Linked DNA regions of Natranaerobius thermophilus JW/NM-WN-LF. The protein of the gene in region 2 interacts with the protein of the main gene of each other region in a pairwise test. Links are inferred from orthologs where the notes say so. Each region holds a gene or a part of one and is shown on either strand. Other genes may lie near its edges. The genes, in order: ndk and NTHER_RS02320.

The links.
Region 1: the proteins of NTHER_RS02320 (region 2) and ndk interact in binary tests that used the Escherichia coli proteins (3 or more experiments, as listed by UniProt). The link is inferred for Natranaerobius thermophilus JW/NM-WN-LF from one-to-one orthologs.

The regions. Positions count from the first base shown.
Region 1 is NC_010718.1:1,679,580-1,686,597, forward strand. What follows is about bases 1,308-4,016. They hold ndk (nucleoside-diphosphate kinase), read right to left. Parts: upstream 3,018-4,016; coding sequence 2,598-3,017; downstream 1,308-2,597. Other genes in these bases: NTHER_RS08110 (CheR family methyltransferase), read right to left, coding at 1,770-2,552; NTHER_RS08120 (phytoene desaturase family protein), read right to left, coding at 3,164-4,016. Also shown: NTHER_RS08085 (Mur ligase family protein), read left to right, coding at 1-1,161; more of NTHER_RS08120, read right to left, coding at 4,017-4,699; NTHER_RS08125 (MATE family efflux transporter), read right to left, coding at 4,788-6,179; NTHER_RS08130 (glycine betaine ABC transporter substrate-binding protein), read left to right, coding at 6,523-7,018. UniProt on the Escherichia coli protein: Major role in the synthesis of nucleoside triphosphates other than ATP. The ATP gamma phosphate is transferred to the NDP beta phosphate via a ping-pong mechanism, using a phosphorylated active-site intermediate.
Region 2 is NC_010718.1:454,052-461,168, reverse strand. Bases 1,491-4,298 are described here. They hold NTHER_RS02320 (5-formyltetrahydrofolate cyclo-ligase), read right to left. Parts: upstream 3,294-4,298; coding sequence 2,688-3,293; downstream 1,491-2,687. Other genes in these bases: proS (proline--tRNA ligase), read right to left, coding at 3,443-4,298; NTHER_RS02325 (DUF401 family protein), read right to left, coding at 1,491-2,568. In the rest of the region: NTHER_RS02335 (DUF58 domain-containing protein), read right to left, coding at 1-289; NTHER_RS02330 (AAA family ATPase), read right to left, coding at 295-1,245; more of NTHER_RS02325, read right to left, coding at 1,321-1,490; more of proS, read right to left, coding at 4,299-4,894; NTHER_RS02310 (polysaccharide deacetylase family protein), read left to right, coding at 5,387-6,535; NTHER_RS02305 (ATP-grasp domain-containing protein), read right to left, coding at 6,621-7,117. UniProt on the Escherichia coli protein: Involved in the removal of 5-formyltetrahydrofolate.

The DNA.
Region 1 (7,018 bases), 1.2 Mb from region 2 along the record:
GGAGAAGAGACAAAGGAATCGGATTTAACCACCCCTGAATCTTTAGATCTCCAAAGATACTTAGCTTCTATGAAAAGAAAAAATATCAATTATTGTACTATGGAAGTATCTTCTTCAGGATTAGAACTGGAACGGGTTTCTGCCGTGGACTATGATATCGCTATAATTAATAACATCTCGAGGGACCATATTGACCAACACGGCTCTTTCGAAAACTATTTTGCAGCTAAACAGCGTTTAGTAGAAGAAATTCAGGAAGATAAAAGGGCTGTTATTAATGTTGATTGTGAAAATGCCTGTAAAATGATTAATTACACTAAAGCGAAAGTTATAACTTATAGTGTAAAAGGCATAGATGCTACAATTGGAATTGACAATCTGGATTTATCATCAGGAAGTGCCAGTTTTGATCTAGTTATCAATAGAGGTTTCTCTACTCTATCGGGCAAATGGATAAAACCAGGTCGATTTAAAATCAAATTAAAAGTATTGGGCCTTCATAATGTCTATAATGCTACTTCTGCTGCTATATCGACATTATTATTGGATGAACCTATAACTCGGATACAGTCAGAGCTGGCTAAATTTTCAGGTGTAGAACGCAGATTCCAACTGATATTTGACAAAAAATTCAAAATTATAGATGATCACTTTGCCAATCCCGGAAATATTGAAGTCACCATGGAAACCCTAGGAAAGATGGATTTTAATAACCTAAAAATTTTATATGCCATTAGAGGTGGTAGAGGTAAGACTGTTAATGAGGAAAATACTAAGGCTTTAATTAAATGGCTAAAAAAATTAAACCTTCAAGAAGTTTATGTAACATCAAGTGATGAAATAGTGGGAATTGAGAATAAAGTTACGATGACAGAAAGAGATACCACCCTTTCTCTTTTGAAATCAGCTGGAATAAGGGTTAGATATTTCTCTCAACTAAGATCAGCTATTAAGTCTGTTATTATTGAAAGACATTTACAAACTGGCGATGTTCTCTTACTAGCTGGATGTCAAGGTATGGATCCGGGTGCTAGACTAGTTTTAAATTTAATATACAATAGACTAACCAAAAATCAGCAAAAATACTGGGGTGACGAGATCTTAGCGCCTTTAAAGCATAGGGTCGCAGGTATGAATTGTAATATTTCTAAGCCGATATAATTTTTTTAAAATTTTTGATTCAATAAATCCCTTGACTATATTTATTGCATGAGTTATACTAATAAATGTCGCGGCGGGATAAAATAATTCTGCGGCAAGACAACAACAATATGGGGCTGTAGTGAAGTGGCTCAACACGCCGGCCTGTCACGCCGGAGACCGCGGGTTCGAATCCCGTCAGCCCCGCCAACAAGCTGACGTGGCTCAATTGGCTAGAGCAGCTGACTTGTAATCAGCAGGTTGTGGGTTCGAGTCCCACCGTCAGCTCCATTTTTTATTTTAAATTTATTTGGAGAGGTACCCGAGTTTGGCCAAAGGGGGCAGACTGTAAATCTGCTGGCGCAAGCCTTCGGAGGTTCGAATCCTCCCCTCTCCACCATTAATTTAATTACTAACAAAAGTATAAAATTAAAAATATAGATTATAATATCTAATGTATACTAAATCGTTGGGGCGTAGCCAAGTGGTAAGGCACGGGGTTTTGGTCCCCGGACTCGCAGGTTCGATCCCTGCCGCCCCAGCCAATTAATTATACTAAACGTAAAATAGCCCGATTACCGGGCTATTTTTTTATGTTTAAATATTATTTTTAGTAGTGAATTCAAAACTTATTTTTGATAGAAAAATGTGGCTATTGATTGAAATCCTAATTTACTGGCGTTAAATATTTGTTCAGTACTCCCTACAAATAAGACTCCCCCGGGAGCTAAAGCTTGGTAGAAATTTTTATATAGAATGCTTTTTGCTTCTTCCGTGAAGTAGATCATAACATTACGACAAAGTATGAGATCGAAGTTTTTATCATATGGGTCTTTTAAGAGATTGTGTTTTTTAAAATTGACACATTTTTTTATTTCGTCCTTAACGTGATATAGTTTATCTTCTTGATTAAAATATTTAAATAATCTGTCAGAGTTCACCTCTTTAATTCTTTCTTCTGAATAAACTCCTTTACGTGCTTGATTCAAAACAGTTTCATCTAGGTCAGTAGCTAAAATATCAAATTGTGATGGTGGAAAAAACTCTTTTAGAACCATCGCCAGAGAATATGGCTCTTCTCCTGTCGAACATGCAGCACTCCAAATTTTTAATTTCTCATCCTTCCCCTTTTGTTTAATTATTTTAGGTAAGATAGTTTCTTCTAATACATTCCATCTTTGGGGATTCCTAAAAAATTCTGATACGTTAATTGTAATCCGATCTAAAAATTCTCTATAAAGTTTTTCGTCCCTTTGTAATGCCAACCAATAGTCATCATAAGATGAGTATCCTCGTTTACTCATTAATGTTGTTAATCGCCTTTTCATCTGTTTTTGTTTATATTGATTAAGATCAATTCCTGTTTTTTGATAAACTTTAGATTTAAATGTTTCAAAAGCTGTATCAGTCAATTATGAATCTCTCCTCTCCCTACTGATCATACTCAGTTCTATGCATTAGTTCGTCGGTCGAAAAAATAAATTAATTTCTCTTTTTGCAGTATCTTCACTATCAGACCCGTGAACTAAGTTATAAGTTATATCTAAAGCTAAATCACCTCTAATGGTACCTGGTGCAGCTTTTTTAGGGTCCGTATCCCCTATCAACTTACGAACAACCTCAATGACATTATCTCCCTCCCATACCATAGCAACCACTGGTCCACTTGTTATGTAATTGATTAAATCGTTAAAAAAGGGTTTGTCCCTATGTTCTTGATAATGGGTTTGGGCTAACTCTTTAGAGACTTCTAACATGGTTATCTTCCTTAAGTTCAATCTCTTATTCTCTAGTCGAGAAATTATCTCTCCGACTAATCCCCTCTCTACCCCATCGGGTTTAACCATAACAAAGGTTTGTTCATTTTGTGATGACATTCAAAAAACCTCCTTAACTGTTATGTAGGATTAGTGTTTAAAATTGTGTCTCGCTGTCTTTTTAATAATTATAACCAATAGTGTTTCATTAAATTGTAACTCATTTTTTATGTACCTGCAAATATTCTTAATCACCATTGTCTTTTTTAATCTTCTTCTTGGAAATGTGAAACCGGTGGATTTACTAGTTCAGGTGGTTCAATCCCATATTTTTTTATTATTTCGTGCGCTACACTTCGACCAGCTTCGTAAGTTAAAGCCAGGTTATTTCCAGATATAGCTAAAGAGCCTGTTATCCATAAATTGTTCCAAAACGTGAGGTTATTATTCACATTTATACCAAGTATTTCTTTTAAATTTGAAATTTTACCGAAACATGCCCCATAGGGGCTATTAAAGTTTTCGTACCAATCTTGGGGAGACTTAATATCTTGAAACTCAATATACTTTTCAATGTCTTTGATTTCTAAATGTTTTTCAACACAGTTAATTATCTTAGTTTGTAATTTTTTAATCAATATTTCATTCCAGTTAATATTAGTGTTCAAATTAGGTACAGCGACGGACAACTGCATTACAGACCTATCGCCCTCTGCCAAACTAGGATCTGTTACACAAGGGTTTTGGACGGATATAATAGGATCTTCTGGTATCTCACCTTTATTAAGTTCTTCAAAGGTATCCCAGAAATTTTCAGGGACAATTATGCTGTGATGCATGAGATTATAGAAAGTTTTTGATAATCCCAGGTACATAACCATTTTTGAGTATGAATAGTTTACATCACTAGACACTTTCAGATCCTTTTTTCTTTCCGACTTATTGACTAACTTCATTATATGATTCAAATCGTTTGTAGCACATATCACTTCATCGAGCTCTTTGGACGAACCGTCTTTTAAAACAATTTCCTTAGCTTGATTGTCACTTGTGTTTATTTGTTTTACTTCACAATTTAAATAAATTTGCCCTCCCAACTCTTCAATGACCTTTCCCATAGCTTTTGATAATTTATTTAGCCCTCCCATCACATGAAAAACACCCATACTATATTCAAGATATGAGAGAATGCTATATAATGAAGGGCATTTATGAAAGGATCTACCAACATATTTAGTCTGAAATGTAAAACCAAATTTTACCTTGTCATTCTCAAAATACTGTTCTAAATCTTTCCAAAAATTAGTGAATGGTTTGAGATGTGCAAAATTACTAATTAAATTCCATTTTGGTAAGTTTTTAAAATTAGAGTAACCAGCTCTGAGAGCATAAAAAAGATTTTCATATTTTTTACTATTGTCATCTAAGAATTTATCCAGTCCGGAAACATCGGCACTGCTAAACTGATGAATATTTTCTTTTAATCGCTTATAGTTTCTGCGAGGATATAACCTGGAACCATCTTGATATATTATCTGATAAAAAGGTTCTAATAACTTTAAATCTACATAATTATGCAGATTTTTATTGCACTGCCAAAAAATATCTTCAAGAACAAAAGGCATTATAAAATAAGTTGGGCCTAAATCAAAGGTGAATTTTCCGTCTTGGTCATTCATAACACTACATTTTCCACCAATCTGAGTATTTTTTTCATAGATAGATACTTGAAAACCTTTTGAAGCTAATAACATTCCGGCAGCTAAACCGCTTGGACCTGCTCCAACAATACCAACACGCAAAGAAATCTCTCCTCCATAATTTTTAACACTTGATACAATAATCATTAAAAATGTCAATGACATCTCAAGTTAAATTATACCACTTATGCTAGTAATTTTTAATATTTTCGGCTCTTTTCCTCACTACAGTTTTAAATTTATAAGTCAGAATAACAGCTGAGATAACTTGTGTAACTGCAATGGCTAACCAAATACCTTTACTTTGCATCCCCATACTGAAAGTAAAAATGTATGCCAGAGGCACTCTAGCTCCTACTCCTGTTAATGCAGCAATTATAAAAGGTGTTTTTGCGTCCCCGGCTCCTTGCATTCCTCTTGAAAAGACAATTCCCAAAGCATGAACAGGCATAACAAGAGAAAGTGTTTTTAATAATGAGTCACCGATTTTAATTACAGATAAATCTTTAACGAAAAACTTTAATAGTTCAGGTGCGAAAACTCGTGTAAGAATAGCTGTGAAAGTAATAACCATTGCACCGGTAATTGCACAGGTAAAACCACTAGAGATAGCCCTGTTTTGATCTGAATTCCCCAAATTAACACCTACCATTGAAGCTGCTACAGTTGCTATTGAAGCTGCAGGAAATGTAGTTAAGCCAAATACAACCATTCCTACTGAATATGCAGACACCACATCAGTACCTCCCGGGATACGAGTCATCATCATGATAAGTAAAATATTGCTACTCATCTGAATAAAACCATGTAAAGTAGCTGGTACACCAATTTTAATTATTTTCTTCATAATTGCCAAACGTATCTTAAATAAATCATAAAAGCTGAGAACTAATCCCGAGATTTTTTTGGCTAATTCTCCTATAGCTCTCACAAGTATAACCGCATCAGCCAATACACTACCAACTGCAGCACCCGTTAATCCCAGAGAAGGGATTGGACCAAGGCCAAAAATAAAAGTATAATTTCCTGATACATTCAAAGCATTAGAAAAAAGATCCATTTTCATCGGAATCCTTGTATCACCTAATCCTTGAAAAATCCCCCAAAGTGGAAACTTGGTTATTAGAACAAAGGAAGCTGCAAACAAAATTTTTAAATAGTTATGGCTTAATTGTAATAATTGTTCTTCTGCTCCGAGTAATAATAAAATATTGTCACCGTATTTTAAACCGATAAAAGTTGTAAAACCAGATAATAATAGAGCTATTAATATAATTTGTCCAATTGCATATAAAGTTCCTGTGTAATTTTTTTCTCCGAAATAATTTGCAACAACTGCAGTAGCACTCATAGATAACCCCATAGCTGGTACAGATACACCCATAAGGACTTGTTGTGCAATTCCTACTGCAGCAATTGCATCAGACCCTAAGACACCTACCATTTTAGTACCCGTAACTCTAACAACATTGTTCACTACTAATTGGATAGTTACAGGCCATGAAAGAAACCAAAGTACTTTTAATAGATTGCCTTCCAAGATTAAATTTCTTCTCTTTTGTTCGCCTAAATCAAATCTCATTTACGCCTCTCCCATTAAACCTATTTTTTCTAATTCCTCACTTTCTAAAACTATCATTATTTATTAATTTTCCATATTATACTTATTTAAAAACCATAATTGTTATTTTTTAATCACATTGAAATAGTTATTAAACAAGAGTAAACTCTTTCTAATCTTGTTTAATCAGGTTAAAGGAGTTTTCCAGAAATTGCTTTTTATTGCTATCAAGTATATAATAGTCTTACTTGAAAACTAATTTTTTTAAAACACTAGTTCGTTAAACTAGTGATTTCTAGCTAAATAAGCAAAAATCTACACTTTCGAAACAAAAAATAATTACGATTTATAGGAGGGGAAAGTTTTGAAAACAAAATTAGGTTTTATGTTAGTAGCTGTTATGATTATTGGCTTGTTGGTGATTGTAGCATGTAGTGAAGGTGAGGCAGAAGAAGTTCAAGAAGTTAAGATACCGTACGTAGACTGGGCTTGTGCTTCAGCTAAAACACATTTAGTAGCTGGTATCTTAGAAGAGATGGGATATGAAGTAGAATTAACTATGGCAGACCCTGGAGTAGTTTATACAGACCTAGCAAGAGGAAATCAAGATTTTTATGTAGCAGCCTGGTTACCAGTAACTCATGGTAGTTATTACGAGGAACATGGAGAGAACTTATCAGATTTAGGTGCTATCTTTGAAGGCGCAAGAATAGGGTTAGTTGTACCTGATTACGTTGACATCGACTCAATTGATGAATTGAAAGAATACATTGCTGAATTTGATGGTGAAATTATTGGAATTGATTCTGGCGCAGGAATTATGGAAGCTACAGAAAACGCCCAAGAAGCTTATGAGAGTC
Region 2 (7,117 bases):
TATTTGTTAATAATTCACCATAGGGAAAAGGTAGAAAAGATTCGTTAAAGAGCCTTATTTTAATACTGGTAGACTCTTTCCTGATCATGACCTGATCCTTCAATTCTATATCTAGTTCCAAATTCCAAGCAGTATATAAGAGCCAAGCTAGGGAACCCCCCAACCATAATACTATAAACCAAAATAAAATCCAATAAACCGATACACCAGATATAAATGCTAAAATCAACACTGGTACAGGAATAAAAAACACTTGTTTTTTTATAAATCTTACCTTAAATTCTTCCACTTAAATCACCTAAACCTTCCGGTATTACCAGGCACCCTAACTTTATTAATTATATCTTGTATAACCTCCTCGTTTTCTAATCTTTCCAACAGGGCTGCTTGATTTATTACAAGTCTATGACTATAAACTGGATAAATCATCTCTTGAATATCATCGGGAAGAACAAAATTACGGCCTGCAAGACAAGCAGTTGCTTTGGCAGATTTGATTAAGTGTAAAGTTCCTCTGGGGCTAATTCCCAATTCAATTTGTTGATGCTCTCTACTTTCACGAGATAACTCAGTTGCATATTCTAATATACTGTCATCAACGTAAACCTGCTCAATTTCTCGTTGAATTTTTAATAACTCTTCAGGATTCATGATATTTTCAACATAATTTAATGGCTCATAATAAGTAAATTTATTTAAAAGACTTTTTTCTTCATGCTTTGGCGGATATCCTAAAGTAAGCTTCATGGCAAAACGGTCAAGTTGAGATTCGGGCAAGGGAAATGTGCCTTCATACTCTTGTGGGTTTTGAGTTGCCAATACAAAAAACGGTTCAGTCAGATAACGAGTGGTCCCATCTACTGTAACTTGTTGCTCTTCCATGGCTTCAAGAAGAGCTGATTGGGTTTTAGGTGAGGTTCTATTAATTTCATCAGCCAGTAAAATTTGGGTGAATATAGGGCCTGCTTGAAAGTCCCATTCACCAGTTTTATTATTGTAAACTGTTACTCCTGTGATATCTGCCGGAAGTAGATCCGGGGTACATTGTACTCTTCTGAATCGAAAACCAATGGCTTTAGCCAGACCCTTTACTAGTGTGGTTTTTCCTACTCCAGGCACATCTTCAAATAAGATGTGCCCATTAGAGGAAATACCAATAACCAGTTGTCTAATTATTTCCCGTTTCCCCAGAATGGCCTGAGACAAGCTATCAATTAAATTTTCCAGTTTATCAGAGGAATCCATGTAAAAACTCCTTTTAAAAATGGTGGCAGAAGCAATCCTTTATTAATGTAGTTCTGCACTTATAACATAATTCCTTTAAAAAAGTTGCCAGAAAAAAGCTGTTAAGCCTGCTCCAAGAAGCATCATAAGAATCAATGGCACTACATGTAAATACATTCTAAAAAAGGCTACCTCAAAATATTCACGCGTTAATATTAAACACAAATGCATAGGTGATATCAAATAACCAGTTACACCACCGGCAAATAACAATCCCATAAGTGGAACGTATTCAGCGGCAGGAAAGAGAGGGCTTAACACAGGATAGATAATACCAACTCCCGCAATATGATTTGCAGTTAAAAATCCCGTCACAAAAGTAGCAGCCAAAATTAAAATTTCTAAACTAACTCCCAAGGATACCATCCAATTTGCAATCAAATTTATAGCACCCGAAGCTTCAACAAAATCTTTAAATACCATAATTCCAATTATTGCAAGAACCATATTAAAGTTCATTCCTGCTTTTACATATTTAAAACGATTCCTGATTTGTTCCATTATATATTGTTGACCTTCTTTAGTTTCCAAATAATTTATAAAAGCCAAAATAGTTCCTAAAAGTAGTGCAATTGGCAAGTATATATCAAAAAACATTGCCATAAATACTGCTACTAGAATAGGTGAAATGCTTCTGATAAAACTGGTAAAATCACGAATTCGTGAACTACTACTGGAATCAGATTTTTGTTTGTAATCAGTAACACCATAAAAAAGATAATAAAAGCTGACTAGGAAAACTATTATTACTATTGGTAAATTAAACAGTAAAAATTGATGCATTTCTATATCTCCCATTTCTGTTACTAAAATCAACGTTGGATAAAGGGGAAATACAAAATACCATAAATGACGGAAAACAATATTAGCTGCACATAACTTTTCCCGGGAAATATTTATCTTGTCACCAGCTTTCTCAACCATAGGAGCTGACAATACCGCTCCACCTGGTACTGTTAGTAAACCAATTAATGAGGGAAGGAGTACTATCAAGATCCTAATATCTTTAATCAGTCCTCCTAATTTATTCAACATAATATCCAAGCTACCAGTTTCTTTAAGTAAGCTACCTAAAATGCCGATTAAAAACACAATTAATACCAATTTTATAGTCATATCATCCTTGATAGCAGCTAGCAAAGTTCCTCTCACTGTACTTAAAGGCATTTTAGCCATGATAGCAATTACCGCAGATGCTATTAACATTGAAGCTCCTATGGGCACTCTTCTGTAAGTTAGTGACATAATTACGACAAGTCCTAATAAAACACCGGCTACTTCCAAAATCCTTCACCCCTTCTCTAGGCGTGATACTGTAAAATTTTATAAGTGAAATTGAAATTTTACAGCTAACAACATTCAACTTTAAAACAGCCTTACTTTAATGCTACAAAATAATTGACTTATTCTCTTTGCCCTGGAAACGATTTATTAATAAATCGAGTTTGTTTTTCCGTTATGATTGCATGTACTGGCTTATCCCATGAATCGCGTGGAAGTTTTTCAAAAATCTGAAATTCATAAGCCAGGGCTATATTTTTTGTGCTAGGTGCTAAACTATTAATAAATTTATCATAATATCCGCCACCAAAACCCAGGCGATACCCAGACTCATCAAAGGCTACTCCCGGTACTATTACAATATCGATATCAGAAATAGAGACTGATTTTGTAAGCTCAGTTACAGGTTCAGGAATGCCATAAGAACCTGGTTGTAAATCTCTATCTAAATCATTTATTCTTACAGGCTCCATCTCATTAGTCTGTTTAAAAGTTCTGGGAACACAGATACCTACACCTTTGTCTAGTCCATATTTAATTAATGGGTAAGTGTCTACTTCTCCTTTTGTAGCTATGTAAGTCATTATCATAGCTATGTCATCAGTTAAAAATTTAGTTATTAAAGTATTAATAATTTTATCACTGGCAGATCTGCGAAATTTTTCTGTTATACTTTTTCTTTTGGAAGTCATTTGTTTTCTTAACTTTGCTTTAACTTCTTTTCCCAAATTATCACCCCTTCAAATAATATAGTATAAAGTTAAAAAAAGGGGAAGCCCTTATTATATTTAGTAGGACTTCCCCATCATCACTGTTTTAAAATCCCTAAGATCATAGTTATTAGTTATTAAGTCTATTAGTTATCAAGTGTTTTGACTTAATATGCCCTGGCAAAAAACACTTCCTTATTATCGTCATTATGATAGCCACATGCGATACAGCTACCCCCTGTTTCAGCCTCAAAAGGAATAACTCTTATTGTGGCTTTGGTATCATCTTTAACCTTTTCTTCACATGCTTGATTTCCACACCAATAAGCCTTAATCATTCCTCGTTTTTGTTCCAGAATTTGTCCTAGTTCATCTAAACTCGAAGCTGTATGGGTATTTTCTTCTAAAAAGTTCTTAGCTGTTTGAAGCATTTTGTTTTGAATATCCTCAATTAATTCCTCAAGTTTATCTATTAGTTCATCACGTTTAACAAACATTTTTTCATCTGTATCCCGTCTTACAAGGACAACTTGATCTTTTTCTATGTCTTTAGGTCCAATTTCAAGCCTGATAGGTACTCCTTTCATTTCCCATTCATTGAATTTCCAACCAGGAGTATGTTCTTCTCTGTTATCTAATTTAACTCGGAATTTATCTTTAAGCTCTTGATATAGTTTATCGCTTTCTTCCAATACCTGTTCACGCTGTTTTTTAGGTGTAATTGGAACCATTACCAGCTGGTGTGGTGCTACTTTTGGTGGAATTTTTAGGCCACGGTTATCACCATGTACCATAATCAATGCACCTATTAACCTGGTTGAAACACCCCATGAAGTCTGCCAAACATATTTCCGCTCATCATCCTGATCTAAGAAGGTGATATCGAATACCTTAGCAAAGTGTTGACCCAAATTGTGACTGGTACCGGCTTGTAAAGCTCTACCATCTGACATCAAGGCCTCAATACAGAAAGTTCGCAGAGCTCCAGCAAACTTTTCTTTTTCCGATTTCAAGCCATTTAACACAGGAATTGCCATGTCATTTTCAACAAAATCCTTATATACATCAAGCATTTGTAAAGCTTCTTCTTCAGCGTCTTCTTCAGTTCTATGGGCGGTATGTCCTTCTTGCCATAGGAATTCAGAAGTTCTCAAGAAAGGTTTTGTGGATTTTTCCCAGCGAACCACATTGGCCCACTGATTTATTAATACAGGCAGGTCTCTCCATGATTGAATCCAATCGCTGTACATTTCACCAAACATAGCTTCCGAAGTAGGCCTGACAGCTAAAGACTCTGATAGTTCTTCATCTCCACCTTTAGTAATCCAGGCAACTTCAGGAGCAAACCCTTCTACGTGATCTGCTTCCTTTTGTAGTAAAGATTCTGGAATAAATAACGGAAAATAAGCATTTTCGTGACCCGTCTCTTTGATTCTACGATCTAGGCCTTCCTTCATTTTTTCCCAAATTGCATAACCATAGGGTCTAATCACCATACAACCTTTTACAGGAGCGTAATCCACAAGTTTAGTCTTTTTAATCACATCCAGATACCACTGGGAATAGTCTTCAGATTGAGGGGTTATTTCTTTAACGAATTCCTCATTGTTTTTAGACATATGATCCCTCCTTAGTTTCAAAGTCTTATAAATTTAAACTTTGTTTCAGTTGATTGTTGATAACTTAGATTTAGAGTTATCAACTTCAGAATACTAACTCCATAAATTAAAAAAATCCCTCGCCCTCCAGGACGAAAGGATTTCTTCCGCGGTACCACCCGGTTTGGCCACAAGGGACCCTCTTAATTAATAACGGATTGACCCGCTCCCCAGTTTACTCGTTAGGACGGGTTCAAGGGACGAACAGGAAAGACTTCTCAGCTATTAGTCTTCTCTCTGTACCTGTCGAAAATCCTCTACTATTTCCCAACACTGAGGAGTATACCGATTATCACAAGATTTAAAAGTATTATAGCATAATTTTATAGTTACGGTCAATTTTAACAGATTATGATTTCAGCAGGTATTTAGACTCTTAACAGAGAATATTTTCATTGATATACAAGGCAATTCAAACTAAGATAAATTCCAAAAATAGGAGGCTTTTAACAGATGACTAAAAAAACTTTTCAAACCAAGTCATTTTCAAACTTATTAACAGTAATTTTCTGCTTAAGTATGATTACAGTACTGGCAATTCCTTTGATAGGATGTCAGGATGAAGAAACAAAATCTCCAAAGGAGTCACAAGAAGAAACAACAGAAAAAGATGAAAAATCTGAATCTGAAGATAATAAAGAAAAAGATGAATCACAAACAGATGAAAACGAGGAGAACCCTGAAGAAACCATAGACTTTCAAGAGGTTCAACCCAATGAACTGGGAGATGTGATGATTTTAATGTATCATCAAATTGGTGATGAAGAAGACACCTGGCAAAGAACTCGCGAAAATTTCAGAGAAGACCTGGAACGTTTATACGAAAAAGATTATCGACTGGTAAACTTAATGGATGTTGTTAACGGAAATATTGATCTGCCACCGGGAAAAACTCCGGTAGTATTAACATTTGACGATGCTTCAAAGGGACAATTTGGTTATATTGAGGAGGATGGTGAAAAAACCATCGACCCTGATACAGCTGTTGGAATTATCCTAGAAATGAAAGAAAAATACGATGATTTTACTATAGGAGGTACCTTTTACGTCAATTATATACCTGTCCCTTTCAGGGACAAGGAATTATACGAAGAAAAAATAGCTCATCTGGATGAGCTAGGATTTGAAATCGGAAACCATGGATATAATCATCTAAATCTTAAAGATTTAGATGCCCAGGAAATTCAAGAAGAATTGGGACGACCCCATAAAATTACCGAAAATATTATACCTGAATACCAGTTAGAAAGTTTAGCCTTGGCCTTCGGAGCTTGGCCTGGTCAAGATGATCTAAAAGAATTTGTATACTCAGGTGAATACGAAGATATTGAATACGAACATAATGCGGTTTTAAATGTCGGGGCAGAGCCAGCTAACTCCCCTTTCCATAAGGATTTTGATCCCCTGGATTTACCCAGGGTCAGGGCAGATCAAAAGCGCATGGACCAATGGTTATCATACTATGAAAACAACCCGGAAAAAAGATATGTGAGTGATGGCAATCCCGATACTATTACTATTCCTCAAGAACTGAAAGAAGAGTTAAATACGGATTTTAAAGATCACAAAGAACTAGAGATCCAAACTTATACTGTAGACTGATACACACAGAACTGATTCATAAATGTAGCCTAAATGTAATTAGATAAAAACAGCACCTGCTAAAAGCAGGTGCTGTTTTATTTCATTAATTGGCTTCTTTAAGTTCACTATCGAATTCATAACCTAATCTGGATTTTATGTCTCTGTATTTTTCCATTATTTCATCTCTAGAATTACCAGGGACATCAATGATAGCGTATCTAAAGCTTTCTAGGTTTTGTTTATAATCAGATAACTTGCTATTCGCATCAACCAAATTCTTAACTGTTACTTCGGGATACAATTCATTTATCTCTTTCAAGTTTCTTTCCATTGGAATTCTAACTATATTTCTATCTGCAAACTCTCTCAATTCAAAGTTGAAACAATACTTGTATCTTCTTTCAATATTTGTTTGTTCTTCATCAGGTTGTTTGCCTACTGCGAGATCACAAAGGGACTTAACTAAATTAACTCCCTCTACAGATTCAATCATTTTCGCAAATTGAAATGCCATTCTTGAATTAACTTCAATAATATATACCTGTTTTTTATCTTGATCAATTCTTAATTCTACATTGAAGAATGTATTATCCAAACCAA